4 regions of the Streptomyces sp. NPDC006335 genome follow, and region 3 is predicted to be linked to each of the others. Evidence: riboswitches for the same ligand, from Rfam matches in the RefSeq annotation. Region 3 holds a riboswitch; each other region holds the start of a gene.

The links. Region 3 has a riboswitch for cyclic di-AMP ahead of ABZ098_RS06590 (transglycosylase SLT domain-containing protein). Riboswitches for the same ligand answer to the same signal wherever they lie in the genome.
Positions count from the first base shown of each region.
Region 1: it holds a riboswitch for cyclic di-AMP, as region 3 does, so the genes downstream of both, ABZ098_RS22045 (transglycosylase family protein) here and ABZ098_RS06590 (transglycosylase SLT domain-containing protein) in region 3, are expected to answer to the same signal.
Region 2: it holds a riboswitch for cyclic di-AMP, as region 3 does, so the genes downstream of both, ABZ098_RS29980 (M23 family metallopeptidase) here and ABZ098_RS06590 (transglycosylase SLT domain-containing protein) in region 3, are expected to answer to the same signal.
Region 4: it holds a riboswitch for cyclic di-AMP, as region 3 does, so the genes downstream of both, ABZ098_RS14280 (peptidoglycan DD-metalloendopeptidase family protein) here and ABZ098_RS06590 (transglycosylase SLT domain-containing protein) in region 3, are expected to answer to the same signal.

Region 1 covers NZ_JBEXQX010000007.1:307,930-315,551, forward strand. Annotated here, with positions in the region: gene ABZ098_RS22030 (nucleoside triphosphate pyrophosphohydrolase) at 1-662, shown strand, start outside; gene ABZ098_RS22035 (cytochrome P450) at 792-2,189, shown strand; gene ABZ098_RS22040 (transglycosylase family protein) at 2,380-3,348, shown strand; cyclic di-AMP (ydaO/yuaA leader) riboswitch at 3,554-3,721, shown strand; gene ABZ098_RS22045 (transglycosylase family protein) at 3,725-4,414, shown strand; gene eno (phosphopyruvate hydratase) at 4,712-5,998, shown strand; gene ABZ098_RS22055 (septum formation initiator family protein) at 6,112-6,588, shown strand; gene ABZ098_RS22060 (DUF501 domain-containing protein) at 6,659-7,195, shown strand; gene ABZ098_RS22065 (Ppx/GppA phosphatase family protein) at 7,192-7,622, shown strand, end outside.
Region 2 covers NZ_JBEXQX010000012.1:225,085-232,706, reverse strand. Annotated here, with positions in the region: gene ABZ098_RS29995 (GNAT family N-acetyltransferase) at 1-1,115, opposite strand, end outside; gene ABZ098_RS29990 (HPr family phosphocarrier protein) at 1,313-1,594, shown strand; gene ABZ098_RS29985 (GntR family transcriptional regulator) at 1,721-2,416, opposite strand; gene ABZ098_RS29980 (M23 family metallopeptidase) at 2,616-3,371, opposite strand; cyclic di-AMP (ydaO/yuaA leader) riboswitch at 3,385-3,547, opposite strand; gene ABZ098_RS29975 (pitrilysin family protein) at 3,757-5,145, opposite strand; gene ABZ098_RS29970 (pitrilysin family protein) at 5,142-6,542, opposite strand; gene ABZ098_RS29965 (DNA topoisomerase IV subunit A) at 6,864-7,622, shown strand, end outside.
Region 3 covers NZ_JBEXQX010000002.1:155,003-162,624, forward strand. Annotated here, with positions in the region: gene ABZ098_RS06570 (sugar ABC transporter permease) at 1-187, shown strand, start outside; gene ABZ098_RS06575 (carbohydrate ABC transporter permease) at 184-1,053, shown strand; gene ABZ098_RS06580 (LacI family DNA-binding transcriptional regulator) at 1,095-2,123, shown strand; gene ABZ098_RS06585 (HAD family hydrolase) at 2,856-3,668, shown strand; gene ABZ098_RS06590 (transglycosylase SLT domain-containing protein) at 3,672-4,154, opposite strand; cyclic di-AMP (ydaO/yuaA leader) riboswitch at 4,160-4,360, opposite strand; gene ABZ098_RS06595 (CocE/NonD family hydrolase) at 4,602-6,620, opposite strand; gene ABZ098_RS06600 (polyprenyl synthetase family protein) at 6,920-7,622, shown strand, end outside.
Region 4 covers NZ_JBEXQX010000004.1:98,682-106,303, reverse strand. Annotated here, with positions in the region: gene ABZ098_RS14300 (Glu/Leu/Phe/Val dehydrogenase dimerization domain-containing protein) at 1-745, shown strand, start outside; gene ABZ098_RS14295 (TetR/AcrR family transcriptional regulator) at 794-1,402, shown strand; gene ABZ098_RS14290 (SGNH/GDSL hydrolase family protein) at 1,522-2,307, opposite strand; gene ABZ098_RS14285 (DUF6250 domain-containing protein) at 2,453-3,169, opposite strand; gene ABZ098_RS14280 (peptidoglycan DD-metalloendopeptidase family protein) at 3,510-4,448, opposite strand; cyclic di-AMP (ydaO/yuaA leader) riboswitch at 4,453-4,611, opposite strand; gene ABZ098_RS14275 (alpha-galactosidase) at 4,920-6,995, opposite strand; gene ABZ098_RS14270 (tyrosine-protein phosphatase) at 7,204-7,622, shown strand, end outside.

The sequences.
Region 1 (7,622 bases), on a different contig from region 3:
CCGGACGCCTGCGGATGCCCGAGCTGGAACTGCTCCCCGCCTCCTACGACCTGCCCGGCGCCCGCCTCCTCGACCTCGTCCAAGTCATGGACCGCATCCGCAGAGAGTGCCCCTGGTCCTCCCAGCAGACCCACAAGGGCCTCGCCAAGTACGGCATCGAGGAAGCGTACGAACTCGTCGAGGCCATCGAGGAGGGCGACCGCGACGAACTGCGCGAGGAACTCGGGGACGTCCTGCTCCAGGTCATATTCCACGCCAGGATCGCCGAGGAGGACCCGGAGGCCCCCTTCTCCGTCGACGACGTCGCCGGCGGCATCGTCGCCAAGCTCATCCACCGCCACCCCCACGTCTTCGGGGACGAAACAGCCGACACCCCCGAAGAGGTCAAGGCCCACTGGCTGCGCACCAAGGCGATAGAGAAACAGCGCACCTCGGTGACCGAAGGCATCCCCCTGGGCCAGCCCGGCCTCGCCCTCGCGGCCAAGCTGGCGTCCCGCGTGCGGACGGCGGGCCTGGACGTCCCCCTCCCGGACACCGAGGGCATCGGCTACGAACTCCTCGCCCTGGCCACCCGCGCCGAGGCGGAGGGCGTCGACCCGGAGGCGGCACTGAGAGCTGCCGCACGGGTGTATCGGGATGCGATTCGGGAGGTGGAGGGGTGAGGGGGTGAGGGGTTGCGGTAGCGCCGGTTGGGTGGGGGAGGGGCCTGGCGGTGGGAGGAGGGAGGGCCCTCGGCACGTGACGGAAACGGCCCCGAGAACACCCCCCACCCCGCCCGATAACGTCAAGGAGTGACCGACCACCCCTCACCCACCCCCGCCACTCCGCCCCCCGCCCCCGCCACTCCGCCCCCCACCTCCGCCACTCCGCCCCCCACCTCCGCCACTGCGCCCCCCACCCCCCTCACTCCCCCCACCTCCACCCCCACTGCAACCCCCACCCCCCCACCTCCCCACCTCTTCACCTGGGAGTTCGCCACCAACCCCTACCCCGCCTACGCCTGGCTCCGGGAGCACGCGCCCGTGCACAGGACGCGGTTGCCCAGTGGGGTGGAGGCATGGCTGGTCACCCGCTACGCCGATGCCAAGCAGGCCCTCGCCGACCAGCGGCTCAGCAAGAACCCGGCGCATCACGACGAGCCGGCGCACGCCAAGGGGAAGACCGGTATCCCGGGGGAGCGCAAGGCGGAGCTGATGACGCATCTGCTGAACATCGACCCGCCGGACCACACCAGGCTCCGACGGCTGGTCAGCAAGGCGTTCACGCCGAGGAGGGTCGCCGAGTTCGCGCCCCGGGTGCAGGAGTTGACGGACGGTCTCATCGACGGGTTCGCGGCCACCGGCACGGCTGACCTCATTCACGATTTCGCGTTCCCGCTCCCCATCTACGCGATCTGCGACCTGCTCGGCGTCCCCCGGGAGGACCAGGACGACTTCCGGGACTGGGCGGGCATGATGATCCGGCACGGCGGCGGGCCGCGGGGCGGGGTCGCCCGGTCCGTGAAGAAGATGCGCGGCTATCTCGCCGACCTCATCCACCGGAAGCGGGAGGCGCTGCCCGACGAGCCGACCCCCGGCGAGGACCTCATCTCCGGGCTCATCCGCGCCTTTGACCACGGTGAGCATCTCACCGAGAACGAGGCCGCGGCCATGGCCTTCATCCTGCTCTTCGCGGGTTTCGAGACCACCGTCAATCTGATCGGCAACGGGGTCTACGCCCTGCTCACGCACCCCGAGCAGCGGAACCGGTTGCAGGAGTCCCTGGCCGGCGGGGAGAGGGCTCTCCTGGAGACCGGAGTGGAGGAGCTTCTCCGTTACGACGGCCCGGTCGAACTGGCCACCTGGCGGTTCGCCACCGAACCCCTGCGGATCGGCGGGCAGGACATCGCGGCCGGGGACCCGGTGCTCGTCGTACTCGCGGCCGCGGACCGGGATCCGGAGCGGTTCGCCGACCCGGATGTGCTCGATCTGTCCCGCCGTGACAATCAGCACCTCGGTTACGGCCACGGCATCCACTACTGCCTCGGTGCCCCGCTCGCCCGCCTGGAGGGCCAGACCGCGCTCGCCACTCTCCTCACCCGGCTCCCGGACCTCCAACTCGCGGTGGATTCGGCTGATTTGCGCTGGCGTGGAGGGCTCATCATGCGTGGACTGCGCACTTTGCCCGTGGAGTTCACGCCCGTCCGGTAATCGACCGAGGGGTCCGGCCTATCCCGGCGGGGTGCCGCGTAAACATGACGCGCCCTCAAGTCTGTGATCTTCACGTGATCTACGCGGCATTAACTTGTGACAAGTGATCGAATCCCTATACGTTCACGGACCAGCGCGGCCCCGTACCACCCGCCGCGCCGGTACTTGCTGTCTCGGGAAAGGTCCCTCCATGCTCTCCGGGAACGGTCGTCACCGTCGCCCCCGTCAGGCTCCGGCCCTCCTCGTGGCGGCCGGTGTGACGGGATCCGCCATCGCGATCCCACTGCTCGGGGCGACCGGCGCGAGCGCCGCCACCGGCACCACGTGGGACCGGGTCGCGGAGTGCGAGAGCGGTGGCTCCTGGAGCGCCAACGACGGCAACGGCTACTACGGCGGCCTCCAGATGTCCCAGGAGAACTGGGAGAAGTACGGCGGCCTCGAATACGCCGAGACGGCGGACCTGGCCAGCCGCAACCAGCAGATAGCCGTGGCCGAGAAGCTCCTCGCGGACCAGGGCATCGCCGCCTGGCCGACCTGTGGACTGCTCGGCGGTCTCAGCAAGGACTCCAGCTCGGCCGACGTCGACACGGGCGTGGGGAGCGACACCCCCTCTGCCTCGCCGTCCGGATCGTCCGGATCGTCCGGTTCCTCGAACTCGTCGGGCTCCGAGGAGTCTTCCGGGCTGCTCGACGCGCTGGACGGTTCGTCCGCGACGCCCTCGCCGTCGGGTACTCCCTCCAGCGGCGACAGTCCCGCCAAGTCGGACAAAAAGAACTCTTCGGAGTCCGAGAGCTCCGTGAAGGATGACGCCCAGCCCTCCGACAGCTCGCCCGTAGTGAGTCCAGAAGAGGATGAAGCGGACAAGTCGTGGCAGGAGGGCAGCTCTTCGGCCCTCGTCGACGTCGGCGCCCTCGGCTCCGGCAAGCACCGCGGCGACAGTGCCGAGGAGAATGTGACCAAGAGCGCAGCCTCCTCCTCGGCCGGCCGTCACGCCGCCCGCACCTACACGGTCCGGGAGGGTGACTCCCTCGTCTCCATCGCCGACTCCCTTGGCCTCGACGGCGGATGGCGTGCCCTCTACGCCGAGAACAAGGACCGCATCGGAGCTGACCCGAGCAACATCGTCGCCGGTCAGACGCTCGACACAGGGGCTGAATAGGGTCGAAAAGACCTGAAAAACAGCGGGAGTTCACGTCACACTTCGCACCGAATGTCCACTTTGGTGAAAGTGTGGGATGAGTCTCAGAAGCCCTGATCGTCTTTGAAATTCCGCCGAGCGCGTGTCTACGGTCGTGACCGCTCGGCAACCCGAGCCCCGTCTGTCGCAACGCCGAATCCTGCCAGCGGCCGTACGGGAACAGTCGTCGCGTCAAGCGCCGTAGGCAGGAGCGGGGGACCCAAGGTAAGTGCCGGGCCCAGCAGTTCACGCTGGACCGGCTTGGGGTTAAGTCGCGCACCGCGAGGTGTGCGACCGGGCAACTCAACCGGCCCGAACCCGACAGCTCACCTCGCAGGCGTCGGTGAGGGGATCCACCATGCTGTTTTCCGGCAAGGGCAAGCACCGTCGTCCGTCCAAGGCCACCCGCGCCGCCGCGCTCGCCGGCGTCACCGGTGTCGCCATCGCCGCCCCGCTGATGGCGGCCGGCAGCGCCTCCGCCGCCACCGCCTCCGAGTGGGACGCCGTGGCCCAGTGCGAGTCCGGCGGCAACTGGTCCATCAACACCGGCAACGGCTACTACGGCGGCCTGCAGTTCTCCGCCTCCACCTGGGCCGCGTACGGCGGCACGCAGTACGCCGCGCAGGCCAACCAGGCCAGCAAGTCCCAGCAGATCGCCGTGGCCGAGAAGGTCCTCGCCTCCCAGGGCAAGGGTGCCTGGCCGGTCTGCGGCAAGGGGCTGTCCAGCGCCGGCTACAGCGGCGGCTCGTCCTCCTCCAGCTCGAACTCCAGCTCCTCGAACTCGGGCACCAGCACGCGCTCGACCGACGAGCAGAGCGCCTCCCGCTCGAACGACCGCCCGGCGGCCAAGAAGACCGTCACCACCCCGACCGGCAAGAAGGTCAAGAAGGGCGATGGCGAGTACAAGGTCGTCAAGGGTGACACCCTCAGCTCGATCGCCGAGAAGCACAAGGTCAAGGGCGGCTGGCAGAAGCTGTTCGAGCTGAACAAGGACATCATCGACGACGCCGACTTCATCTTCCCGGGTCAGCAGCTGCACCTGAAGTAAGAGACCTGGCTGAACCACAGGGCCCTCACAGCCGTGTCCTCCAGGATGAAGGCCTCGTGAGGGTCACCCCCCGTCCCCCACGGGCTCCCCGCTCCGGTGCGTGTTCCCCCGTACGCACCGGGGCGGGGTTTTTTCATGCCCCGGCGCCGACCGGTCTTTGTTCAGTTCAGAAACAATTTACTCTCGGTTCTGTCCAGGGGGCGGTCCACACGGTGGCCGATCCCCCGGAGCCGGTTAGGCTCGGACTCGCAGAACCCACCGCGGTCCCGGCGGACCGTGTCACATCCCAAGAAGGAGATGCTCGTGCCGTCCATCGACGTCGTCGTAGCCCGGGAAATCCTGGACTCCCGAGGCAACCCCACGGTCGAGGTCGAGGTCGGCCTCGACGACGGCAGCACCGGTCGTGCCGCCGTCCCCTCCGGCGCCTCCACGGGCGCCTTCGAGGCCATCGAGCTGCGCGACGGTGACCCGAACCGCTACCAGGGCAAGGGTGTCGAGAAGGCGGTCCTCGCCGTCATCGAGCAGATCGGCCCGGAGCTCGTCGGCTACGACGCCACCGAGCAGCGCCTGATCGACCAGGCGATGTTCGACCTGGACGCCACCGACAACAAGGGCTCGCTCGGCGCCAACGCCATCCTCGGCGTCTCCCTGGCCGTCGCCCACGCCGCCTCCGAGGCCAGCGACCTCCCGCTCTTCCGCTACCTGGGCGGCCCGAACGCGCACCTGCTGCCGGTGCCGATGATGAACATCCTGAACGGCGGCTCGCACGCCGACTCCAACGTGGACATCCAGGAGTTCATGATCGCCCCGATCGGCGCGGAGTCCTTCTCCGAGGCGCTGCGCTGGGGCACCGAGGTCTACCACACCCTCAAGAAGGTCCTGAAGAGCAAGGGCCTGTCCACCGGCCTCGGCGACGAGGGCGGCTTCGCGCCGAACCTCGAGTCCAACCGCGCCGCCCTGGACCTCATCCTCGAGGCGATCAAGGAAGCCGGTTACATCCCCGGCGAGCAGGTCGCCCTGGCGCTCGACGTCGCCGCCTCCGAGTTCTACAAGGACGGCAAGTACCAGTTCGAGGGCAAGGACCGCTCGGCCGCCGAGATGACGGAGTACTACGAGGAGCTCGTGGCGGCCTACCCGCTCGTCTCCATCGAGGACCCGCTGTTCGAGGACGACTGGGCCGGCTGGAAGGTCCTCACCGACAAGCTCGGCGACAAGGTCCAGATCGTCGGCGACGACCTGTTCGTCACCAACCCGGAGCGCCTGGCCCGCGGCATCGAGGACGGCGCCGCCAACGCGCTGCTCGTCAAGGTGAACCAGATCGGCTCGCTCACCGAGACCCTCGACGCCGTCGAGCTCGCCCAGCGCAGCGGCTTCAAGTGCATGATGTCCCACCGCTCGGGCGAGACCGAGGACGTCACCATCGCCGACCTGGCCGTCGCCACCAACTGCGGCCAGATCAAGACCGGCGCCCCGGCCCGTTCCGAGCGCGTCGCCAAGTACAACCAGCTGCTGCGCATCGAGGAGATCCTCGACGACGCCGCGGTGTACGCCGGCCGCAGCGCCTTCCCGCGCTTCAAGGGCTGACACACCGGCTGGCCCTTCCGGGGTCAAGCCTTAGCCAGTCGTACGTACGTCCCCGTACCGGTCCCGTACCGTGTGCGGGGACGTACGCACGTAGAAGGGGAGGCGGAGAGCCGATGGCCGTGAAGGACCGGGACCGTTTCTCCACCACGACCAGGATCAGGCTGCTCGGCGAGCAGACCGCGGCCCGTGTCTACCGGTCCCAGACCAGACGGCAGGCCCGCCGCTCCCGGCTGACCGGCCGGGCCGCGCTGCTCGCCCTCGTGCTGTGCACGCTGGTGGTGGCGCTGGCGTACCCGATAAGGCAGTACGTCTCCCAGCGCGCCGAGATCGCCGATCTCCAGCGGGAGAAGGCGCGGGCCGCCGAGCGGGTCGAGAAGCTGCGCGACCTCAAGGCGCGCTGGCAGGACGACGCGTACGCGGAGCAGCAGATCCGGCAGCGGCTGCACTATGTGATGCCGGGGGAGACGGGGTTCATCGTCGTCGACCCGGACGCGGCGAAGCAGTCCCGCAGCGACCTGAGCGCGGCCGACCGCCCCTGGTACGCGAACGTCTGGGACGGGGTCGACAAGTCCGACGCCTCCGACCAGTGAGACGACCGCAAGACCTGAAGACCTGAAGACCTGAAGACCTCAAGACCTGAAGACCGATAGAAAGACAGGCATGGAAACGCCCCCGCCCTCCACCCCGCGCACCGAGCCCACCGACGCCGACGTCGAGGCCTTCAAGCAGCAGCTCGGGCGGCCGCCGCGCGGACTGCGCGCGATCGCGCACCGCTGCCCCTGCGGACAGCCGGACGTGGTGGAGACGGCCCCTCGCCTCCCCGACGGCACGCCCTTCCCGACGACGTACTACCTGACGTGCCCGCGCGCCGCCTCGGCGATCGGCACGCTGGAGGCGAACGGCGTCATGAAGGAGATGACGGAGCGGCTCCAGACCGACCCGGAGCTCGCGAAGGCGTACCGGGCCGCGCACGAGGACTACCTCGCCCGCCGTGACGCCATCGAGGTCCTGGAGGGCTTCCCGAGCGCGGGTGGCATGCCGGACCGGGTGAAGTGCCTGCACGTCCTGGTGGGGCACTCGCTGGCCGCGGGCCCGGGCGTCAACCCGCTGGGCGACGAGGCGATCGCGATGCTGCCGGAGTGGTGGCGCAAGGGCGCGTGCGTGACCCTCACCGAGCAGCGGGAGGACGCCAAGTGACCCGGGTCGCCGCCATCGACTGCGGTACGAACTCCATCCGGCTCCTCGTCGCGGACTGCGACCCGGAGACCGGTGAACTGGTCGATCTGGACCGTCGTATGACGATCGTGCGGCTGGGCCAGGGGGTCGACCGGACCGGGCGGCTCGCTCCCGAGGCGCTGGAGCGGACCTTCGCCGCGTGCCGTGAGTACGCGGCGGTGGTCAAGGAGCACGGGGCCGAGCGGCTGCGGTTCGTCGCCACCTCCGCCTCCCGGGACGCGGAGAACCGGGACGAGTTCGTGCGCGGGGTCCTCGACATCCTCGGGGTCGAGCCCGAGGTGATCTCCGGGGACCAGGAGGCCGAGTTCTCCTTCACGGGGGCGACCAGGGAGCTCAAGGGCAGCGACCACCTGGACAGGCCCTACCTCGTGGTGGACATCGGCGGCGG
Region 2 (7,622 bases), on a different contig from region 3:
GCGCCGGACTGGGCGAACAGGCCGATCCGGCCGGGGCGGGGGGTCTCGGGGGCCAGTGAGGCGTTGAGCCGGACGTCCGGGTTGGTGTTGATGATGCCGAAGGCGTTCGGGCCGATGATGCGCATGCCGTACGCGCGTGCGTGCCGTACGAGTTCGCGTTGGCGCTCGCGTCCTTCGGGGCCGCTCTCGGCGTACCCGGCGGACAGCACGACGAGCCCCTGTACGCCGTGGGCCCCGCACTCGGCGACGACCTCGGGGACCTGCTCGGCCGGCACGGCGACGACCGCGAGGTCGACGGGGCCGTCGATGTCCCGCACCGAGCGGTGCGCGGGGATGCCGTCGAGTTCCTTCCGCTCCTCGGGGAACGCCTTGTTCACGGCGTACAGGCGGCCGTTGAAGCCGTAGTCCCGGATGTTGCCGAGTACGCCGCGGCCGACACCGCCGGGGGTGCGTCCGACGCCCACGACGGCGACGGAGCCGGGGGTGAGCAGCCGCTGCACGGACCGCGACTCGGCGCGCTGCTCGCGCGCGTACTGCACGGCGAGCGAGCGGTCGGTGGGCTCCAGGTCGAACTCCAGGCGTACGACGCCGTCCTCGAAGCTGCGCTTCTGGGTGTAGCCGGCGTCGGTGAACACCTTGATCATCTTGACGTTGGCGGGCAGCACCTCGGCGGCGAAGCGCCGGATGCCGCGCTCGCGGGCGACGGCCCCGATGTGTTCGAGGAGGGCGGAGGCCACACCGCGCCCCTGGTGGGCGTCCTGCACGAGGAAGGCGACCTCGGCCTCGTCGGCGGGGGCGGAGGCGGGCATCCCGTCGGCACCGATGCGGTCGTAGCGTACGGTGGCGATGAACTCGCCGCCGATGGTGGCGGCGAGTCCCACCCGGTCCACAAAGTCGTGGTGCGTGAAGCGGTGGACGTCCTTGGCGGACAGGCGTGGGTAGGGCGCGAAGAAGCGGTAGTACTTCGACTCGTCCGAGACCTGCTCGTAGAAGCTGACCAGGCGATCGGCGTCGTCGACGGTGATGGGCCTGATGCGCGCGGTGCCGCCGTCGCGCAGCACTACGTCGGCCTCCCAGTGGGCGGGGTACTCGTGCCGGTCCGACGCGCTCTGCATGGGCCCCAGAGTACGGCTCGCGTACGACAACGGCGCGAGGCAGTCTGTGGAGAACGCGCGAGAACGCACAAGGACGCAAGTCGGGCCGAGGCCGCGGTCCGACGTCTCACCCCGGGAGGGCTCCAGGCCCTCTCCGGAGACGCTTCACGTGTGGGAAACTGGTCTAGACAACCCTGAACACCGAAGGGCAGCATCACATGGCTGAGCGCCGCGTCAACGTCGGCTGGGCCGAGGGCCTCCACGCCCGCCCCGCTTCCATCTTCGTCCGGGCCGCCACGGCCGCAGGCATCCCCGTGACGATCGCCAAGGCCGACGGCAACCCCGTCAACGCGGCCTCCATGCTGGCCGTGCTCGGCCTGGGCGCCCAGGGCGGCGAGGAGATCGTCCTCGCCTCCGACGCCGAGGGCGCGGACGCGGCCCTCGACCGGCTCGCGAAGCTGGTCGCCGAGGGACTCGAGGAGCTCCCCGAAACCGTCTGAGCACGGCGTCCTGAAAAGCACCGAGGGGCTCGTCCGAATTATCGGGCGGGCCCTTCGCTTTTCCCATTCAAGGGCAGCGTAAATAGCGCCCCGCGAATTACTCTCTCTTTGTATACGGTGCCCGTGTTAATGCCGCGAGCCCGTCACGTTTACAGGATGTTGCGAGGTCCTCACACGGTCCGCGCGGTCCCCTCCGGAGGTGAACCGCAGCCGGTGCGCCGCGCCCGAGCGCTCGGTGTGCAGCGCCGTGATCGCCCGCGCGCGTTCGCCGTCCCCGCGCGCCACCGCGTCCACGATCGCGCCGTGCTCCGCCCAGGACTCCACGGGGTCGGCGGGCGCGTCCACGACGTACATCCAGGCGATCTTGTGCCGCAGCTGGGTCAGCATCGAGGTCAGCGCGGGGCTGCCGGAGGCCTGTGCGAGCGTCTCGTGGAACCAGCCTCCCAGCGAGCGCAGATCGTCGCTGTTGCCCCGCCTGGCCCGCTCCTGGCCCAGCCTGACCAGGCCGCGCAGCACCTTCAGATGGGCCTCGGTGCGCCGCTGGGCGGCCCGGGAGGCGCCGAGCGGTTCGAGCAGCATGCGCATCTCCAGGAGGTCGGCGCCCTCCTGCTCGGTCGGTTCGGCCACGCACGCGCCCGCGTGCCGCCGCGTCACCACGAAGCCCTCGGCCTCCAGCGTGCGCAGCGCCTCGCGGACGGGGACGCGGGAGACGCCGTAGCGGCGGGCGAGCAGTTCCTCGGTGAGCCGGCTCCCGCGCTCGTGGACACCGGCGACGATGTCGTCCCGGATCGCCGTGCATACCGAGTGCGCCGGAATACGCATGTCCGACCTCCGTCTTAATCCCCGTGAAACGTCGCCGATTGACGTGTGTTCAGTGACTCTATTGCAATCAGCGGGAATTTCCGACGGCGGACCGGAATCCAGGGATATTTTTTGGACAACGGGGCCTTGGAAACGACGAAACCCCGGCTCGGGGAGCCGGGGTCTCGCGGAGATCGCGCGGAGGTCTCGCGCAGGGGTGTCAGACGCTGACGCCGTGCGAGCGCAGGTAGGCGACGGGGTCGATGTCCGAGCCGTACTCGGGGGTGGTCCGCGCCTCGAAGTGCAGGTGCGGTCCGGTGACGTTGCCGGTCGCGCCGGACAGCCCGATCTGCTGGCCGGGGGTGACGGACTGGCCGACCGAGACGCCGATGGACGACAGGTGGCCGTACTGGGTGTACGTGCCGTCGGCCATCCGGATCACGATGTTGTTGCCGTACGACCCGCCCCAGCCGGCCTCGACGACCGTGCCGCGGCCCACCGCGTGGACGGAGGTGCCGCTGGCGGCGTGGAAGTCGACACCGGTGTGGCTGCCGGAGGACCAGATGGAGCCGCCGCTCTTGTAGCCGGTGGAGATGTAGGAGCCGGAGATCGGGGCGACGAAGGCGTTGAGGCGCTTGCGCTCGGCCTCGCGGGCGGCACGCTCCTTGGCCTCGCGTATCTCCTTGGCGCGCGCCTCGGCCTTGCGCTTGGCCTCGGCGGCCGCCTTCTTCTGCGCGGCGGCCTGCGCCTGGGCCTCGGCCTGGGCGTCGAGCTGGGCCGCGAGGGAGTCCGTGCCGACGGAGACGGCGGGCATGAGGCCGGTCTGCTCGACGGAGTTCTCGGCGGCGAGGGCCGGGGTGGCGATGGTGCCGATGACGCCGGTGGTGGCGAGGGCGGCGACGCCCGCGGCGCGGGCGGTGGTGCGCTTCATGCGGCTGGGACGACGGTGCTTCCCGGTGGCGCAGGTGAACGCCATGTGGTGGCTGGTCCTTTCCTTCCTTCTCGCCTACCGGGTTAGCTGACGGGTTCGGAGCAGGAAGGTCTCCTACGGACCCCCTCGCGGTGCGCGGGCGTCCGATTCACCCCAGGGACGTGTGGTGGGTCCCCGGCTCCCCTGGCTCGCGCCATGCGGGGACTCGGCGATGACTGTCCGGTGCCGCGGGCGCGGCTCGGTGCCTGACGGACAGCCCAGAGGACGCTAAGCGGGGCAACTTTCAATCCCCAAACCGATCAGGGTTTTTGTAGCGCATCCCACAGGGCAGACAGGCAACCTCCTGCCCAATTCGGACATCTAAGAGTCCTGGGTGTCGTAGGGGTCCTGGCGACGCTTCCGTCACCAGGGCCCCTCGGTCACGCTTCCTCTACTCGGCCGTCACGACCTTGACTTCGCCGATGCCGAGGGCCTCGACGGGCTCCTTGATGGCGGCGGCGTCGCCGACCAGGATCGTCACCAGCCGGTCCACCGGGAAGGCGTTCACGACGGCCGCGGTGGCCTCCACGGTGCCGGTCGCGGCGAGCTGCCGGTACAGGGTCGCCTGGTAGTCGTCGGGCAGGTGCTGCTCGACCTGGTCGGCCAGCGTGCTCGCGACGGCCGCGGCGGTCTCGTACTTGAGCGGCGCCACACCGACGAGGTTCTGCACGGCGACATCGCGCTCCGCGTCGGTGAGACCGCCCTCGGCGAGCGTGCGCAGCACCTTCCACAGGTCGTCCAGCGCGGGACCGGTGTTGGGGGTGTCCACCGAGCCGCTGATGGCGAGCATCGCGGCGCCCGAGCCGTCCGGCGCGGACCTGAGGACCTGGCCGAACGACCGTACGCCGTAGGTGTAGCCCTTCTCCTCGCGCAGGACGCGGTCCAGGCGGGAGGTGAGGGTGCCGCCGAGGCAGTACGTGCCGAGCACCTGCGCGGGCCACACGCGTGCGTGCCGGTCGGCGCCGATGCGGCCGATCAGGAGCTGCGTCTGGACGGCGCCGGGACGGTCCACGATGACGACCCGGCCGGTGTCGTCGGCGGCCACCGGCGGCACGGGGCGGGGCTGCGCCGTGGAGCCGGTCCAGGAGCCGAGGGTGTCGGCGAGCAGCGCGTCCAGGTCGATGTCGGTGAGGTCGCCGACGACCACGGCGGTCGCGGTGGCGGGGCGCACGTGCTTCTCGTAGAAGGTGCGTACGGCCGCGGAGTCGATGTTCTCGACCGTCTCCTCGGTGCCCTGGCGCGGGCGCGACATGCGCGAGTCCGCCGGGAACAGCTCCTTGGAGAGCTCCTTGGCGGCGCGGCGGGACGGGTTGGCCAGCTCGTGCGGGATCTCGTCGAGGCGGTTGCGGACCAGGCGCTCGACCTCGCTGTCCGCGAACGCGGGCGCCCTGAGCGCGTCGGCCAGCAGACCGAGCGCCTTGGCGAGGCGGGAGGCGGGCACTTCGAGGCTGAGACGGACGCCCGGGTGGTCGGCGTGCGCGTCGAGGGTGGCTCCGCAGCGCTCCAGCTCGGCGGCGAACTCCTCGGCGGAGTGCTTGTCGGTGCCCTCGGAGAAGGCGCGCGCCATGATCGTGGCGACGCCGTCCAGGCCGGCCGGTTCGGCGTCCAGGGGCGCGTCCAGGAGCACCTCGACGGCGACGACCTGCTGGCCGGGGCGGTGACAGCGCAGCAGGGTCAGGCCGTTGTCGAGCGTCCCTCGCTCGGGGGCGGGGAAGGCCCAGACCTTGGGCTCGCCCGCCTGCGGCTGCGGGTGGAACTCCATCGCGGCGAGCTCGCTCACTTGGCCGCCTCCTCGTTGTCGTCGCTGGCTTCTACGGTCGCCGCGGCCTGCGGGTCCTCGGCGGCGTCCTCGGCGCTGTCGGCGATCTCGGCCGGGGCGGTGGGCTCGTAGACGAGCACCGCGCGGTTGTCGGGGCGCAGCCTGGCCTTGGCGACCGCCTGGACCTCCTCGGCGCTCACCTCCAGGACGCGCTGCACGGCGGTCAGGGCGAGCTGCGGGTCGCCGAACAGGACGGCGTAGCGGCACAGTTCGTCGGCGCGGCCCGCGACGGTGCCGAGCCGGTCCAGCCACTCGCGCTCCAACTGGGCCTGGGCGCGCTCCATCTCCTCGGCCGTGGGGCCCTCCGCGGCGAACCGCGCGAGCTCCTCGTCGATGGCGGCCTCGATGACCGGCACCTCGACGTCACCGGAGGTCTTCACGTCGAGCCAGCCCAGGGAGGGCGCACCGGCCAGGCGCAGCAGGCCGAAGCCGGCCGCGACGGCCGTACGGTCACGCCGTACGAGCCGGTTGTACAGGCGGGAGGACTCGCCGCCGCCGAGGACGGTGAGGGCGAGGTCGGCCGCGTCCGCCTCGCGCGTGCCGTCGTGCGGCAGCCGGTAGGCGGCCATCAACGCGCGCGCGGGGACCTCCTCCTCGACGACCTCGCGCAACTGCTCGCCGATGATCTCGGGCAGGGAGCCGTCGCGGGGCGCGGGCTTGCCGTCGTGTGAGGGGATGGAGCCGAAGTACTTCTCGATCCAGGCGAGCGTCTGCTCGGGGTCGATGTCGCCGACGACCGACAGGACGGCGTTGTTGGGCGCGTAGTAGGTGCGGAAGAACGCGCGCGCGTCCTCCAGGGTGGCCGCGTCCAGATCGGCCATCGACCCGATCGGGGTGTGGTGGTAGGGGTGGCCCTCCGGGTAGGCGAGCGCGGTCAGCTTCTCGAACGCGGTGCCGTAGGGGACGTTGTCGTAACGCTGACGACGCTCGTTCTTGACGACGTCGCGCTGGTTCTCCATCGACTCGTCGTCGAGGGCGGCCAGCAGCGAGCCCATCCGGTCGGCCTCCAGCCAGAGCGCGAGCTCGAGCTGATGGGTGGGCATGGTCTCGAAGTAGTTGGTCCGCTCGAAGCTGGTGGTGCCGTTGAGCGAGCCACCCGCGCCCTGGACGAGCTCGAAGTGCCCGTTGCCGTGCACCTGCTTCGAGCCCTGGAACATCAAGTGCTCGAAAAGGTGAGCCAGGCCGGTACGCCCCTTGACCTCGTGGCGCGAGCCGACGTCGTACCAGAGGCACACCGCCGCGACCGGGGTCAGGTGGTCCTCGGAGAGCACCACGCGCAGCCCGTTGGCCAGGCGGTGCTCGGTCGCTGTCAGGCCCCCGGTGCCTGCCTGGTCTGTGGCCGTGTGACCCATGGGCATGTACGTCCCTTCGATCGCGGTCGCGGTCGTCGAAACCGCGGTTTTCCTGCCGGTCCTGCCACTGTATGCAAGCGTGCGGACCGTCGGTGAAGTTCCCGGGGCGCGTACGCCCACAGCGGATCGCGTAGCCTGCGGGCAACCGTGAGGGAGGCACCGTGCGGTCGCCGTGCAGGGCGGCCCAGCCGGGTCCCGGCCCGGACTGTCAGTGCCGCGGTCCACAATGGTCCGCGTCAGATCCCGTTCACGCTTCAGCAAGAGTGAGCCAAAGGGCCGACGTGAGCGACCCGTAGGCGAGCGACCAGAAAAGAGGAGCCGGCAGCGATGGCCCGCCGCAGCACGAAGACCCCGCCGCCCGACGACTCGTACGAGGAGCGGATCCTCGACATCGACGTCGTGGACGAGATGAAGGGCTCGTACCTCGAGTACGCGTACTCGGTCATCTACTCCCGCGCGCTCCCCGATGCCCGCGACGGCCTCAAGCCGGTGCACCGGCGCATCGTCTACCAGATGAACGAGATGGGCCTGCGCCCCGACCGCGGCTATGTGAAGTGCGCCCGCGTGGTCGGCGAGGTCATGGGCAAGCTGCACCCGCACGGCGACGCGTCGATCTACGACGCGCTCGTGCGCATGGCCCAGCCCTTCTCGATGCGCGTGCCGCTGGTCGACGGCCACGGCAACTTCGGCTCGCTGGGCAACGACGACCCGCCGGCCGCCATGCGGTACACCGAGTGCCGCGCCGCCGAGGCCGCGAGCCTGATGACGGAGTCCATCGACGAGGACACCGTCGACTTCGCCCCGAACTACGACGGCCAGGAGCAGGAGCCGGGCGCACTGCCCGCCGCCTTCCCCAACCTCCTGGTGAACGGCGCCTCGGGCATCGCGGTCGGCATGGCCACCAACATGCCGCCGCACAACCTCAACGAGGTCATCGCGGCCGCCCGCCACCTGATCCGCTACCCGAACGCGGATCTGGACGCCCTGATGAAGCACATCCCGGGCCCCGACCTGCCCACTGGCGGCCGGATCGTCGGTCTCTCGGGCATCCGGGACGCCTACGAGACGGGCCGTGGCACCTTCAAG
Region 3 (7,622 bases):
CAAGCCGCTCACCAACGGCCTGCCCAGCTCGTGGAGCCCCCTGATGGCCATCTACGACAAGGCCTTCCTCCAGTCCGACATCTACGGCGCCTCCGCCACCGCGGTCGTCCTGGCCCTGGCCACGTATCTCCTCTCCTTCACCCTGCTGCGCGTCTCCGACCGCTACACCCGGGAGGACCGGGCATGACCCCCCTCACCCTCAGCGCCGACACCACCGCGAAGGCGCGCCGCACCGCCTGGGTGCCCACGATCGTGCTGGTCCTCGGCGCCCTGTACTGCCTGATCCCCATCGCCTGGGTGGTCGTCGCGGCGACCAAGGACCGCTCGGAGCTCTTCTCCACCTTCACCTTCGCCCCCGGCACCGGCTTCCTCCAGAACCTGAGCGACCTGACCGCCTACCGGGACGGCATCTTCTGGAGGTGGATGGCCAACTCGGCCTTCTACGCCGGTCTCGGCGCCCTGCTCTCCGCCGCGGTCTCCGCCGCCGGCGGCTACGCGCTCGGCCGGTTCGCCTTCCGCGGCCGTGAGGCCGTCTTCAAGATGATCCTGGCCGGCGTCCTGGTGCCGTCCATCGTGCTCGCCGTACCGCAGTACCTGCTGCTGGCGAAGCTGGGCATGGCCGACTCGTACTGGTCGATGCTGCTGCCGTCGATCCTCTCGCCGTACGGCGTCTACCTGGTCCGCATCTACGCGGCCGCGTCGGTACCCGCCGAGCTCATGGAGGCGGCCCGCATGGACGGCGCGAGCGAGTGGCGGATCTTCTCGCGGATCGCCGTACCGATGATGATGCCGGGCCTGATCACGGTGTTCCTCTTCCAGTTCGTCGGCATCTGGAACAACTTCCTGCTGCCCTTCGTCATGCTCGCCGACGACGAGAAGTTCCCGATCACCCTCGGCCTGTACACCCTGCTCGCCCAGGGCGCCTCGCAGCCCGCGCTCTACACCCTGGTCATCACCGGGTGCCTGCTCGCGATCCTTCCCCTGATCGGGCTCTTCCTGGTGATCCAGCGGTTCTGGTCGCTGGACCTGATGAGCGGCTCGGTCAAGGCCTGAGGCCCCGGGCTCCCCTTCACGAACGTCTCCGAACGAGGAACATGACCACCAGCGCGAACGGACGCCGCAAGCCACCGACCATCCACGACGTGGCCAGGGAGGCGGGCGTCTCGCGGGGCACCGTCTCCCGCTTCCTGAACGGCGGCCACTACGTCTCGCCCGCCGCGCGGCGGTCCGTGGAGGCCGCCATCAAGAAGACCGGGTACGTGGTCAACCGGCATGCCCGCAGCCTCAGTACGGGCCGGTCGGACTCGGTGGCGTTCCTGCTGACCGAGCCGCAGGAGAAGTTCTTCGAGGACCCCAACTTCAACATCCTGCTGCGGGGCTGCACCGAGCGGCTCGCCCAGCACGACATCCCGCTGCTGCTGATGCTGGCCGAGAGCGACGACGACCGGCGCCGGCTGACCCGGTACATCACTTCGGGTCACGTCGACGGGGTGCTGCTGCTGTCCAACCACAGCGGTGACCCGGTGGCGGCCGAACTGCACGACGCCGGGATCCCGTTGGTGGTCTGCGGCAAGCCGATCGGGCGGGGCACCAAGGTGAGTTACGTGGCCGCCGCCGACCGGGAGGGTGCGCAGGACATGGTCCGCCATCTCCTCGCGGGCGGCCGCCGGCGCGTCGGCATGGTCACCGGGCCGCTGGACATGCCGGGTGGCCCCGACCGGCTGGCCGGGTACCGGGACGTGCTCGCCGAGGCGGGCCTGCCCTACGACCCGGCGCTCGTCGTCGAGGGCGACTTCCGGCGCAGCGGCGGCGAACGGGCGGCCCGCCGCCTGCTGGCCCAGGCCCCGGACATGGACGCGGTGTTCGTCGCCTCGGACCTGATGGCCCTGGGGGTCGTGGGCGTCCTCCAGCAGGCCGGGCGCTCGGTCCCGGACGACATCGCCGTCGGCGGCTTCGACGACTCCCCGGCGGCCACCGCGATCACCCCCGCCCTCACCACCATGCGCCAGCCCTTCGACCGCATCAGCGCAGAGATGGTCCGCATGCTCCTCGCCCAGATCGCGGGCGAGGACACGGCAGGCGTGATCCTCCCCACCGAACTGGTGGTCCGGGACTCGGCGTAGCGCTCCGTGGGCCGCGCCGGAAGACGGTCAGGGACTCCACGGGCAGCCCCGGAAGACGGCCGCGCCACGGCACCGTTCGCGGACCGCTCGCCCGCCGCGGGGATCGGGGCCAGTGGGTCGACGGCCCGAGTGAATTTCCACCAACTGGTGGTCCGGGACTCGGCGTAGCGCTCCGCGGGCCGCGCCGGAAGACGGTCAGGGACTCCGCGGGCAGCCCCGGAAGACGGCCGCGCCACGGCACCGTTCGCGGACCGCTCGCCCGCCGGGGGGATCAGGGCCAGTGGGGTCGACGGCCCGAGTGAGCTTCCACCGAACCGGGGGTCCGCGACTCGGCGTGACCGCTCCGCGGGACGCGCCGAGAGGTCGCCCGGGCCGGACCGTGTCGGACGACGGATCGTGTCGGCGCCTTCGTGCAAGGCGCCGCCCGCCGCGCCGGCGCCGATCGGGCACGTGCAGCGGCCGCGCCACCGGGGTGGCGCTTCGGCGATGATCGCCTGCACACCGCTCATGAGGCCGCCCGCGCCGGCGCCCCGGACCGCGCGGAAGGCGAGCAACTGGCCCATGGTCGCGGCCCGTCCGGCGAGTACCGGGCCGGCCACGAAGACGATGACCCCGCCCCGCCCGCCGACGGCGCCCGCGCCCCGGAACCGGAACTGCCGTCAACGGATGTGAAAGCAGCAGCCGTCCGGTTCGCGTCGAGTCGCAGGGGCCAACCATCCGTATTCTCTGATCATGGCCGCCTCCCCCGCATATTCACTCGTCGCCACCGACCTGGACGGCACGCTGCTGCGCGCCGACGACACGCTCTCCGACCGGTCGTTGGCCGCGCTCGCGCGGGTGGCCGCCGGTGGGGCCCGGCATCTCGTGGTGACGGGACGGCCGGCGCCGAGAGTGCGGCCGCTGCTCGACGACCTCGGCAGCACGGGGCTCGCGGTGTGCGGACAGGGCGCGCAGGTGTACGACGCCGGCGCGGACCGTCTGCTCTGGTCGGTGACCCTGGACCGGGAGCTGGCCGAGACCGCGCTCGGCAAGATCGAGGCCGAGGTCGGGCAGGTGTACGCGGCCGTGGACCAGGACGGTGTCGACGGGCTCACGCTCATCGAGCCGGGCTATCTGATGCCCCATCCGACCCTGCCCGCCGTGCGGGTCGACCGACGCGACGACCTGTGGTGCGAGCCGATCAGCAAGGTGCTGCTGCGCCACCCCTACCTGTCCGACGACGAGTTGGCGGTCACGGCACGGTCGGTGGTGGGCTCACTGGCGACGGTCACCATGTCGGGGCCCGGGACCGTCGAACTCCAGCCATGCGGCGTCACCAAGGCGACCGGCCTCGCGCTGGCCGCCGAACACCTGGGCCTGGGGCCCGAGGTGACGATCGCGTTCGGGGACATGCCCAACGACATCCCCATGTTCGACTGGGCGGCCCGCGGGGTGGCGATGGCCAACGCCCACCCCGAACTCAAGGCCGTGGCCGACGAGGTGACCCTGTCGAACGAGGACGACGGCATCGCCGTCGTCCTCGAAGGACTTTTCGCGCGGGGGTAGTTCCTAGTACGCGCCGAACACGTTGTCGATGGACCCGTACCGCTGGGCCGCGTAGTTGCAGGCCGCGGTGATGTTCGCCACCGGGTCGTACGGGTCCCACGAGGTGTTGGCCACGTGGTACGCGTTGAAGGTCGGGTCGATCACCTGGAGCAGGCCCTTGGAGGGCGTGCCGGCGGCCGCGTTGGAGTCCCAGAGGTTGATGGCGTAGGGGTTGCCGGAGGACTCGCGGATGACGTTGCGGTAGATCCCGTCGTAGGAACCGGGGATCCCGTGCTCCGCCATGACGGCGAGGGAGGCCCGGATCCAGCCGTCGAGGGTGTTGGGGTAGCCCAGCGTGGTCGCGGTCTGAAGGGGCGGGGTGGCCGCGGACGCGCTGGTCGCGCCGAGGAGCGGGAGGGCGAGGACGGCGGCTCCGGTGCCGACGACGGCGAGCCTGCGGGCGAGACGGCTGGTGCGGGTGCGGCGGTGCTGAGCGGCAGCGGGCATGGCGAAGTTCCTCTCCGTCGCCTGCGAGGTGAGCTGTCGGGTTCGGGCGGGAGATGCCCGGCCACGCCCACGAAAGGCGTGACTTCACCCCAAGCCGTACCGGTATGTCCGAAGACGACCGTTCCGGCGACTTACCTGGTTCCCCCGCTCCTGCCGTGGTTCTCGGTGGGTGTACGGGCGGTGGCAGGATTCGGCGTCCGCCCGACAGGCCGGGAACGTATGCGAGAGCACATGTCCGGAACAAGTGGCGAATTCACATGGCGTGCCTATTGACCTTGGTAAGAGGCATTTGGGGTGCTTGATCCTTTGCGTTCGCCAAGCCTCAACTCGCGCGCGGGAAAAGGCGGATCGATGGATTCCGGAAAGCCGCCGATCCGTACGCCTGAGTGGGCCAAGTCACAGCCGAGCGCAAGAGGTGTAAAACGGTCAAGAAGGCTCAACTCATGTTCAACCGGCCGTTCGTGGGATCCGCTTCTCCCACGTCCGGTGGAAGACCACCTCGCCGCCGTCGGTGCACACGACCTCGTCGGAGGTGACGAAGTCCGTGCCGTCACAGGTGATCTCCGAACGGGTCCGGACGGTCGCGTCCCAGGCGAGCTCGGGGCGGTGCAGCCGGACCGACCAGTCCGAGCGGATGCGGGCGGACAGGGGGTCCTTCTCGTCGATCGTGTACGTCTCCAGCACGTCCTCGGCGCACTCCAGCCCGTCGGGGTACACGCGCGTGCCGCCGTACCGGGGGTCGACCTCCAGACGCCACTCGCCCTTGGCCACGTCACGGACGACCAGCCGCTCGGGGCGGGGTTCGTCCAGGGTGGCGGGGCTCCATCCATCAGCGGCCACGGCGCGGTCGACCCCGAGCGGCCCGGACTGCTCCGGCTCCTCGAAGGCGATGTCCGAGTCCGCCTCACGCGCGCGTACCGGCAGTTCGAGGAAGCTCCCCGCAGGCTCCAGGGTGAAGCCCGCCTGCGACCCGGGCTGCGGCCAGACCCACGGCCAGTACGCCGAGGAGACGGCGAGCCGGATGCGGTGGCCGGGCGGGAAGGCGTGCCCGGCGCCGTTCAGCTCGAAGGCCAGCTCCTGGGTGGCCCCCGGCTCCCAGGGCACCGCCCGGTCCGGCCCGTGACGGGCCGACAGATTCAGCACGCCCCGCGTGACGAGCGTCGACGACCCGTCCGGGGCGACATCGCAGAGGCGGGCGACCACCTGCCCGCGCGACACCTCCGAGGTCACCCGGAGCCGCACCCGCGGCCGCCCCAGCACCCAGGTCTCCTCACCCACCGCGAACTCGAAGCAGGCCGAACGGGCGTCCTCCTCCCGCTGGTCCGGCGGCAGGTCGGCGTCGTTGCCGGAAGGAACGAAACGGCCGGCGTCCACGCCCGTGTGCTGTGGGGAGCGGACCAGGACGGGGGCGCCCTGGAGGCCGTACGCCACCGTCGTCACGTGCGGGGAGGGCCAGGCCGGCTCGCCGACCCAGCGGCCGGGCAGGGTGTCGTGGACCGTGGCCGGGGGGTGGGAGTCGCTGACGTACGCCCTCAGGAGGGGTTCGCGCATGACGCCGGTGTCGACGCCCTTGAGGTGCTGGTCCCACCAGCGCAGGGTCTCCTGGAGGAAGCCGATCGCCGGGCCGGGCGGCAGGCCGCGGTCCGGGTACTGGTGGGACCAAGGGCCGACGATCCCCCGCACGCGGTCGGCCGGGAGGTTCTCGACCAGCCGCAGGACCGTGTCGCGGTACGGGTCGTGCCAGCCGCCCACCGCGAGGACGGCCGCGCCGATCGTGCCGTGGCCCTCGCGGACGCTGCCGTGCCGCCAGTAGTCGTCGCGCGTCTGGTGGTCGAGCCAGGTGTGGAGGAACGGGGCGACGGCTTCCAGCCGCGTCAGCCACATCTCCCGCCAGGCGTCGCCGAGATGGAGCGGATCGGGCGGGAGGCAGGCGGAGGCGAGCATCGTCGCGGCCCAGGCGTGCATGCCCACCGCGAGGACGGATCCTCCCGTGTAGTGCGCGTCGTTGTCGTAGCGGTCGTCGGTGGCGCAGACGGTGACGACCGCCTTGAGCGGTTCGGGTGCGAGGGCCGCGATCCGGAGGGAGTCGAAGCCGCCCCCGGCGATGCCGAACATGCCGACCCGGCCGTCGCACCAGGGCTGCGCGGCCAGCCAGTGGACGACCTCGACCCCGTCGGCGATCTCGGTCGCCGAGTGCGCGTCGCCCGGCACGCCCCCGCTGTTGCCGTGCCCGCGCACGTCGACGCGGACGGAGGCGTAGCCGTGGCCCGCGTACCAGGGGTGGCGCTGCCGGTCGCGGGGCGCGGTCCGGTCGCTGAGGCGGTCCGGCAGGTATTCGAGGATCGCGGGTACCGGTTCCTGGGTGAGGGGCCGCCACACGCGTGCGTACAGGAGCGTCCCGTCCGGAAGCGGGACACGGACGTCCTCGTGGGCCGTCTCGTAGGGGAAGGACGTAGCGATGCGCATCGGTGGGGTCCCGTCGGTCTCAGTGCACCTGGTGCGTGCTGCGGCGCGGCCGGGGCGCGGCGGCCGCGATCTCGGCTCCGGTTCGGGACACGGGCGGCTACTTCCCTACAAGTCGATAGATATCCATCCTTTTCAGGTGATCAAAAACATACCGGTCGTGATCCGATACCGCCTGGCATGGACGGGGCGGGCGCTAGCGGTGATCCAAAGGTGACCGGATACGCTGACTTGAGTGATGGCAGCGACCTATCGACATTTCGCGTAACCGCCAGTAGACACCAGCAGACAGGAGACCCCTCGTGACCGTCGTCGGGCCGTTCGGGCTGAGCGTGCGGGACCAGGCTCTGGAAGCCGATGTCCAGGCCGGATTGGCGGCTGTCGAGGAGGGACTGCTCGAGGCCACCAAGAGCGAGGTCCCCTTCATCACGGAAGCCGCCCAGCACCTGGTGCGGGCGGGCGGAAAGCGGTTCCGGCCGCTGCTCGTGATGCTCGCCGCCCAGTTCGGGGACCGCTACGCGCCGGGCGTCGTGCCGTCCGCCGTGGTCGTGGAGCTGACCCACCTCGCGACGCTGTACCACGACGACGTCATGGACGAGGCCGAGGTCAGGCGGGGTGTGGACAGCGCCAACACCCGCTGGGGCAACTCGGTGGCCGTCCTGACCGGTGACTTCCTGTTCGCGCGCGCCTCGCACATCCTGGCCGACCTCGGGCCGGAGGCGGTCCGGGTGCAGGCGGAGGCGTTCGAGCGCCTGGTCACCGGCCAGATCCTGGAGACGGCCGGGCCGCAGGACGGCCGGGACCCGGTCGAGCACTACCTGGACGTGCTCGGCGGCAAGACGGGCTCGCTGGTCGCGGTCTCGTGCCGCTTCGGGGCGATGATGTCGGGCGCCGACGAGACGGTCGTGGACGTCCTGACCCAGTACGGCGAGCGCCTCGGCGTCGCCTTCCAGCTCGCCGACGACGTCCTGGACATCGCCTCCGACTCCCACGAGTCCGGCAAGA
Region 4 (7,622 bases), on a different contig from region 3:
GCGGCGGCTCGCGGACGCCTTCGCCGTGGAGGTGGACGGCATCGGGCTCGACGAGCTGGCGGGCGGCTGCGGGGTGGCCGAGTCGGCGCTCGCGGCCCTGGACGCGGCCGGGGTGCCGTACGCGGGCACGCGCGTGGCCGTGCAGGGTCTCGGCACCATGGGCGGGGCCACGGCCCGCTTCCTCACGCGCGCGGGGCTCACCGTCGTGGCCGTCGCCGACATCAAGGGCACGGTCTTCAACCCGGCAGGGCTCGACGTCGAGGCGCTGCTGGCCGCGCGGGACGCCCACGGCACCGTGGACCGCTCCGCCCTGCGCCCCGCCGACCGTGAACTACCCGGTGAGGCCTGGCTGTCGCTCGACGCGGAGGTGCTCGTGCCCGCGGCGGTGTCCTACGCGATCGACTCCGGCAACCAGGAGCGGATCCGGGCCCGTTGGATCGTCGAGGCGGCCAACATGCCCGTCCTGCCCGCGGCGGAGGCGCTGCTGGCCGCGCGCGGGGTGACCGTACTGCCGGACGTGGTGGTCAACTCCGGGACGAACGCCTGGTGGTGGTGGACCCTGTTCGGCGACATCGGCGCGGACGCGGACGAGGCCTTCGCGCACATACGGCGTTCCATGCGCGCCCTGGTGGAGCAGTTGCTGGCGCGCGCGGAGGCGGACGGCACCTCGCCCCGGGCCGCCGCACACGCGCTGGTCGCGGACCGGTTGCCGGTGATCGCGGAGCGGTTCGGCCGGTACCGCTGACCTGGCCCGTCACGCTGTGCCGGTCGCGGGACGGACTAGGGTGACCCCGTGGCGAGAGTGCGGTTGACAGTGGCCGAGCGGCGCGAGGAGTTGCTGCGGGCCGCCATCGAGCAGATCGAGGCGCGGGGTGTGGCGGCCGTCAGGATCGCCGACGTGGCCTCGGCGCTCGGGGTGAGCAACGCCCTGGTGCTCTATCACTTCTCCACGAAGGAGAAGCTGGTCGCCGCCGCGTTCACCTACGCCGCCGAGGACGACCTGGCCCATCTGCGCAAGCTTCTCGGCCGCCGTACCAGCGCCCTGCGCCGGCTCCGGTCGGCCGTGCGCTGGTACGCCCCGACGGGCCAGGCCAAGGGCTGGCGCCTGTGGATCGAGGGCTGGGCGGTGGCCCTGCGCGAGCCGGCGCTCCAGGAGGTCACCCGCGACCTCGACAGGCGCTGGAAGGCGGCGCTCACGGAGGTGATCGCCGAGGGCGTGGCCGCGGGCGAGTTCCACTGCCCGGACCCGGAGGCCACCGCCCTGCGCCTGACCGCCCTGCTGGACGGCCTGGCCGTCCAGCTGACGTCCTACGCGGGCGCGGTGGCCAGGTACCGGGCCCAGGAGTGGGTGGACGAGGCCCTGGCGCGCGAACTCGGGCTGGACGGCACGAGTTCGGTCTAGCGGCGGAGCGTGGTCGGGCCGCCCCGAGGGACGACCCGGCCGCGCGCGCCGGCCGAGACCGGCCCGGCACCCGGCGCACCAGCACCAGCACCAGCACCAGCACCAGCACCGCGCACGGCTCAAGCCACCGGAGCGATCCGCGACTTGATGTCGTCCGGCGACAGCACGCCCTTGGCCGTCACATGGTCCCCGGAGGACTCCCCCCGCAGCCGGCGCCCGATCCACGGCACCAGGAACTCACGCGCCCAGTGCACATCGTCCCGCCGCACGTCCAGCGGCCCGCGAGGGGGTAGCGGCGGCCAGGGCTGGTCCGGGTCCGCCGGCACCTCCAGTCCCAGCACCTGTCCCGCACGGAGGGCCACACGCGTGTGGCCCTCGGGAGACAGGTGCAGCCGGTCGCTGTCCCAGGCCCGCCGGTCCTGGATGGTCTTCAGGGACCACAGGTCGAGCACCGGGCACCCGTACCGGTCGGCGACGGCCCGCACATGTCCGTTGTACGTGGCGATCTTGCCGCGCAGATGCTTGAGCACGGGCACACCACGGGTGTCGAAGCCGGTCGTGACCATGACCGTGCCGCACGCCTGCGTGAGCCGGGCGATCGCCCGCTCGAAGCGTTCGGCGACCTCGTCGGGGTCGGTGCCGGGCCGGATGATGTCGTTGCCGCCCGCACAGAACGACACCAGGTCCGGTGCCATGTCGACGGCCTGCGGAAGCTGGTCCTCGACGATCTGGTCCAGGAGCTTCCCGCGTACGGCGAGATTGCTGTACCTGAAGTCGCCCTCGGGCCGCCGGTCCGCGAGGAGTACCGCGAACCGGTCGGCCCAGCCGACGAACGCCCCGTCGGGGCCGGGGTCGCCGACGCCCTCGGTGAAGCTGTCCCCCACCGCCACGTACGACCCGATCACTGAGCTGCTGTCATTCTTCGAATCGTCTGCCACAGCCGTTCATGATTCACCTTCGAATGTGACCTACGCGACCGTAGGCAGGGCTTGACGGGCGGTGAGATAAGCCACTCCTAAAGTGTTGGCCAAACTAGGAATAGGCCTTTCATCAGTGATGTTGACGCTGCGACCGCCACACCCCGAAGTCCCGGATCCGGAAGTGGCTCCAGGTGGTCCGGAAGGCGAAGTGCCCGCTCGTGTAGGGCTGCGGGTCGGTGTAGTCGAAGACGAGCCGCCCGTTGTTCCACCACTGCACCGCGGCGCCGTCGGAGACGATCCGCACCCGGTTCGGCTCGTTCGCGACCAGCAGCGGCTCGGTGTAGTCGCGGACGAGGGGCCGCACGCCGGGTTCTCCGACATAGCGGCGCAGCCGTGTCGTGGTGTTGTAGTTGGCGCCGTAGCCGGAGTAGTACGTCTTCAGGTAGTCGTACTCCGCCAGCGCCCCGTTCCGGGGCGTGGCGAAGAGGTCGTCGGGGGACCGGACGTCGACCGCGTTCCAGAAGTTGTTCAGGTCGGACACCCGGTCGTTGACCCCGCCCGCGGACACGGGCGTGGCGGTGTACTCCAGGACGTACGGCCCTTCGAGCGGCTGCCGGAACCAGATCGTCGCACCGGCCGGCACGTCGACCTCCAGGACCCCGCGCCGTGCGGTGACCGTGCCGCCCTGCTCCAGTTCGACGGCCCAACGGCCCAGACCGTGGCGGAAGTCGTCGTGAGCGACGAGGCGGCGGTGGCGGGGGGAGGCGCTCGCGGTGGCCGCGGGGGCGAGGGCGCCCAGGGCGGCGCCGGCGGCGAGAGCCCCGAAGGCTCTGCGCGTGGTCGTCATGGGGGACGGTTCCTTCCGGGAAGGGGATGAACTCCGAAGCCGTTAGAAAGCGCTTGCACAGCAACGGAGTTCACTCTGCCGCGCCCCTCCCCCACCTGTCGACGCCTCGGGCGCGCCTGCCACAAGAACGCCACGAAGTGACCATGCGGGCGCCGACAAGCACGGTCGGCCTCCCGCTCCTGAAAAGACTCCGGAAGGCTTCTGAAGCCCTTCTGAAGACTTCTCAGGCTTCTGAAGGCTTCTCAAAAGGCTTCTGTGGGCTTCTCAAGGCTTCCGAGAAAACACCGAAGGCCGGACCCGGGGATCGGGGTCCGGCCTTCGGTGGCACAGGGAGGCATCGTCAGCCGACGGCGACGCCCTTCGAGCGGAGGTAGGCGACCGGGTCCACGTCGGAGCCGTAGTCCGGCGTGGTGCGGATCTCGAAGTGCAGGTGCGGGCCGGTCACATTGCCGGTTGCGCCGGAGAGGCCGATCTGCTGGCCCTCGGTCACGGTCTGACCGGCCGACACGGAGAGCTGGGACAGGTGGGCGTACTGGGCGTAGTAGCCGTCGTTCAGCTTGATGACGACCTGGTTGCCGTAGGCGCCGCCCCAGCCCGCGGAGACGACCGTGCCCGCGGCCACGGCCTTGAGGGAGGTGCCGGTCGGGACGACGAAGTCGACGCCGGTGTGGTAGCCGCTGGACCACATGCTGCCCGCGACGCGGTACCCGGTGCCGACGGTGGCGCCGCTGACCGGGAGGGTGTAGCCGCTGGAGCCGGCGGTGTCGGAGCTCTGGGTGGCGGTCGCCGGCTTCGAGGACGACTTCTTCGACTCCGTCTTCTCGGCCTTCGCCGAGGACGGCGCCGAGGACTGGGTCTTCGCCGTGCTCGCCTTGGCCTTCTTGCCGATCGTGAGCTTCAGACCCGGGTGGATCAACGACGGGTCGTCGCCGACGACCTCACGGTTGTCGGCGTAGAGCTTCTTCCAGCCACCGCTGACGTGCTGTTCGTCGGCGATCTTCGAGAGATAGTCGCCGACCCGCACCGAATAGGTGCGTACGGTCGGGGTCTTCGCGGAGTTCTTCTTCGCAGCCGTCTTTTCAGCGGACTTCTCGGCGGACTTCTGCGTGACCGGAAGCGACTGAACCGCTTTTTCCGACACGGACTGGGAAGTGGCGGCGTGCGCGCCGGTGGCCCCCATGAGCGGGAGGGCGAGCGCGGCACCCCCGGTTCCGGCGACGGCGATCGAGCGGGTGAAGCGCTGGGACTTCGGACGGCGGTGCTTACCCTTCGCGGGCATGGCGAATTCCTCTCCGGCGCCTGCGAGGTGAGCTGTCGGGTGCGAGCTGGAGATGCCCGGCCGCGCCGAGACGCGACTTAACCCCAAGCCTGTTCCGGGAACCGAAACAGGCGTTGATACCTGTGGGTCCCCCGCTCCTGCCGTGCACGGGTGAGTGAGTGTGGGGAATCCGTTCGGCGGCAGGATTGGGCGTCCGACCGGATCGGTGGCGAACGTAAACGAGCAAGACGCAAAGGGACAAGTGAGAGGTTGCGCGGGTATGCGTTTTTGTTGATCCCTAATGAGAATTGCCGGTCACGCTGCGTGAATCGGACGCCCTTCCCCCACACAAATCCCCTTGCCAAACCTGCGAATTACGTGAACATGACGGGCGACACACGGTCACGGGTATGACGCTCCTCACGTCACGAATTCACAGGAACCCTCATCTTGGGCGGAGTTGGAAGGAAGCCATTAATTCGGACAGAAGCCCTAGATGCGACGCAGGCGGATAACCGTGGCATCGAAGTCGCCGCGCAAGCCGGTACGAAGTCCGTGATGCAGCAGTACGCCCCCTCGGTGCACTTCGCCCGTTTCACGGCATTCGTACGTTGCTGTCGGGTCAAGTCCGCGCAGCCGCAGCGAGGGGACCGACTCGCCGTACTTCTGCGCCTGGAGCCAGGCGAGAACGACGGTCTCGTCCCCGAGGACGTACTGCACCGCGCTCAGCCCACCCCGCGGAGGCCGCAGCCGGTAGAGGTCGCCGCGCTGCACCACGGGGCGGATCTCCTTGTAGAGGTTCACCCACCGACCGGCTTCGGCCAGCTCCTCCTCGGTCCACTCCGCGAGGTCGCCGCCGACTCCGAGCACGCCGGCCATCGCGCTCACGAACCGGAACCGAAGAGAACTCACCCGGTCGTTGAGCTGGGTGTTGGGACTGTCGGTGACCCAGGCGGCCATCACCCGCGCGGGATGGATCTGGCTGAAGCCGTGCTGGATGGCGAGCCGGTCGAGCGGGTCGGTGTTGTCCGAGGTCCACACCTGGTCGGTACGGCTCAGCACCCCGAGGTCGATCCGGCCACCGCCCCCGGAGCAGGACTCGAAGGCCACACCCGGGTGAGCCGCCCGCAACCGGTCCAGGAGGGCGTAGAAGCCGCGCACATGGTCGACCCACAGGCGCTGCGGGTAGGGCTCACCGGGCCAGCCCGCGTCCGTGAAGCAGCGGTTGAAGTCCCACTTCACATAGTCGATCGGGGCCGAGGAGAGCAAAGTGTCGAGCTGCTCCCACAAGTACTCCTGGACGTCCTCGCGCGCGAGGTTCAGCACGAGCTGGTTGCGGAACTCCGTCCGCTTTCGCCCTGTCTGGTACTGCACCCAGTCCGGGTGGGCGCGGTACAGCTCGCTGTCCGGGTTGATCATCTCCGGCTCGACCCAGATGCCGAACTGCATGCCGAGCGCGCGCACGTAGTCGGCGAGCGGCTTGAGGCCGGACGGGAAGCGGTCGGGGTTGGGCGTCCAGTCGCCGAGCCCGGCCCGGTCGCTGGTCCGGGCGCCGAACCAGCCGTCGTCCACCACGAACAGCTCGACACCGATGGCCGCGGCCCGCCGGGCGAGGGTGCCCTGCTGCTCCTCGGAGATGTCGAAGTTGGTGGCCTCCCAGGAGTTGAACAGCACGGGCCTGTCCTGGTCCGCGTCCGGGATGACGTACGCCCGCTGGTAGGCGTGCCAGGCGCGGCTCGCGCCGCCGTAGCCGCCGTCGCTCCAGAGACCGGCGAAGAGGGGGGTCGTGAAGGACTCCCCGGCCGCCAGCAGGAGCAGACCCGAGTCGTCGTATCCGGCGCCGCCGGTGATCTGCACACGCGCGTCGGGCAGTTGCGCCACGGCGATCCGCCAGGAACCCGACCAGCCGAGGGCGACGCCGTAGACCTCGCCCCGCTCCTCGGTGGCGTCGGTGTCGAGCGCGACCCACGGCAGGTGCTGGTGCCCGGTGTGGCCGCGGCGGCTGCCGACGACCTTCTCGCCGTACGTGAGGGGGGTCCGCGTGAGCAGGGACTCGGCGGCCCAGCGGCCGTGCAGCTGGGAAAGCCGCCAGCCGTCCTCGCGGTCGGGCAGGGTCCAGGTGGCGGAGTCGGCGCGCAGCAGCTCGACCGGGGCCGGGCCCTGGTTGTCCAGGGTCACCCAGCGCTCCAGGACGTCGTCGCGCATCCGGTAGTGCAGCGTGATGATCAGCCCGCCGTCGCGGAACCGCAGCCGCAGTTCGTCGTCATCGGTGTCGTAGGCCTCGAAGATCCACTCGGTACCGCGCCGCTCGTCGGTGCGCACGGACAGGGCGGGGCGCGTGAAGCGGGGGCCACCCTCGACGGGGTATTCCTCGCGTCCGTCGAGCGGGGCCTCGAAGGGCCAGTACTCGGGCAGCGGGCGGACGGCGAGGGCCTCGGCGTCGGCCAGGGCGATCCTCGCCCCCCAGTGCAGGTGCAGCAGCTCGTCCTCGGCGGTGAGGTGCAGGGCGTAACTGCTGGCCGGCCCGGACAGAATCCACGTACGGCCGTTCTCGGCGATCTCCAGCATGGTGCTTCCTCACAGATCCGAACAGGTGCCAACAGGTGCACTCAGGCCCCAACATCATCAATGGCCGACAGCCCTGGCTGCAACGGCTGTGGACAAGTCATTGCCGCCCCTGTGGACAACTTCATTGCCCCAGGAACCCATGTCGTATCGTCGAGAACGTGCCCCGTCGACGAGCCGCGTCGGCGGAGCCCGGCTGGGAGGAGCCCCCGTGACGCAGCAGATCCCGTCGACCGAACCCGAACTGGCAGGTGTTCGCAACTTCCGTGACGTGGGCGGACTGCCGACGGCGGACGGACGGCGGGTGCGGTACGGAGTGCTGTTCCGCAGCGGTCACCTCGCGCACGCGACCGAGGACGACGCCGCCTTCCTGGCCTCCCTGGGCCTGCACACGATCTTCGACTTCCGCAACTCGGCGGACCAGAAGCTGGAGGGCCCCGACGTCGACCTGCCGGGCGTCACCAATGTGAACCTGCCGCTGAGCGACCCGGCGGAGGGCACCTGGTTCTGGAAGATGGTCCGCGACGGCGACATAGAGCAGCTCCGTGAGCTCCTGGGTGACGGCAAGGCCGCGGAGCGCATGATCGGCTCCTACCGCACGATGGTCAAGGAGCGCACCGCCGAACACTC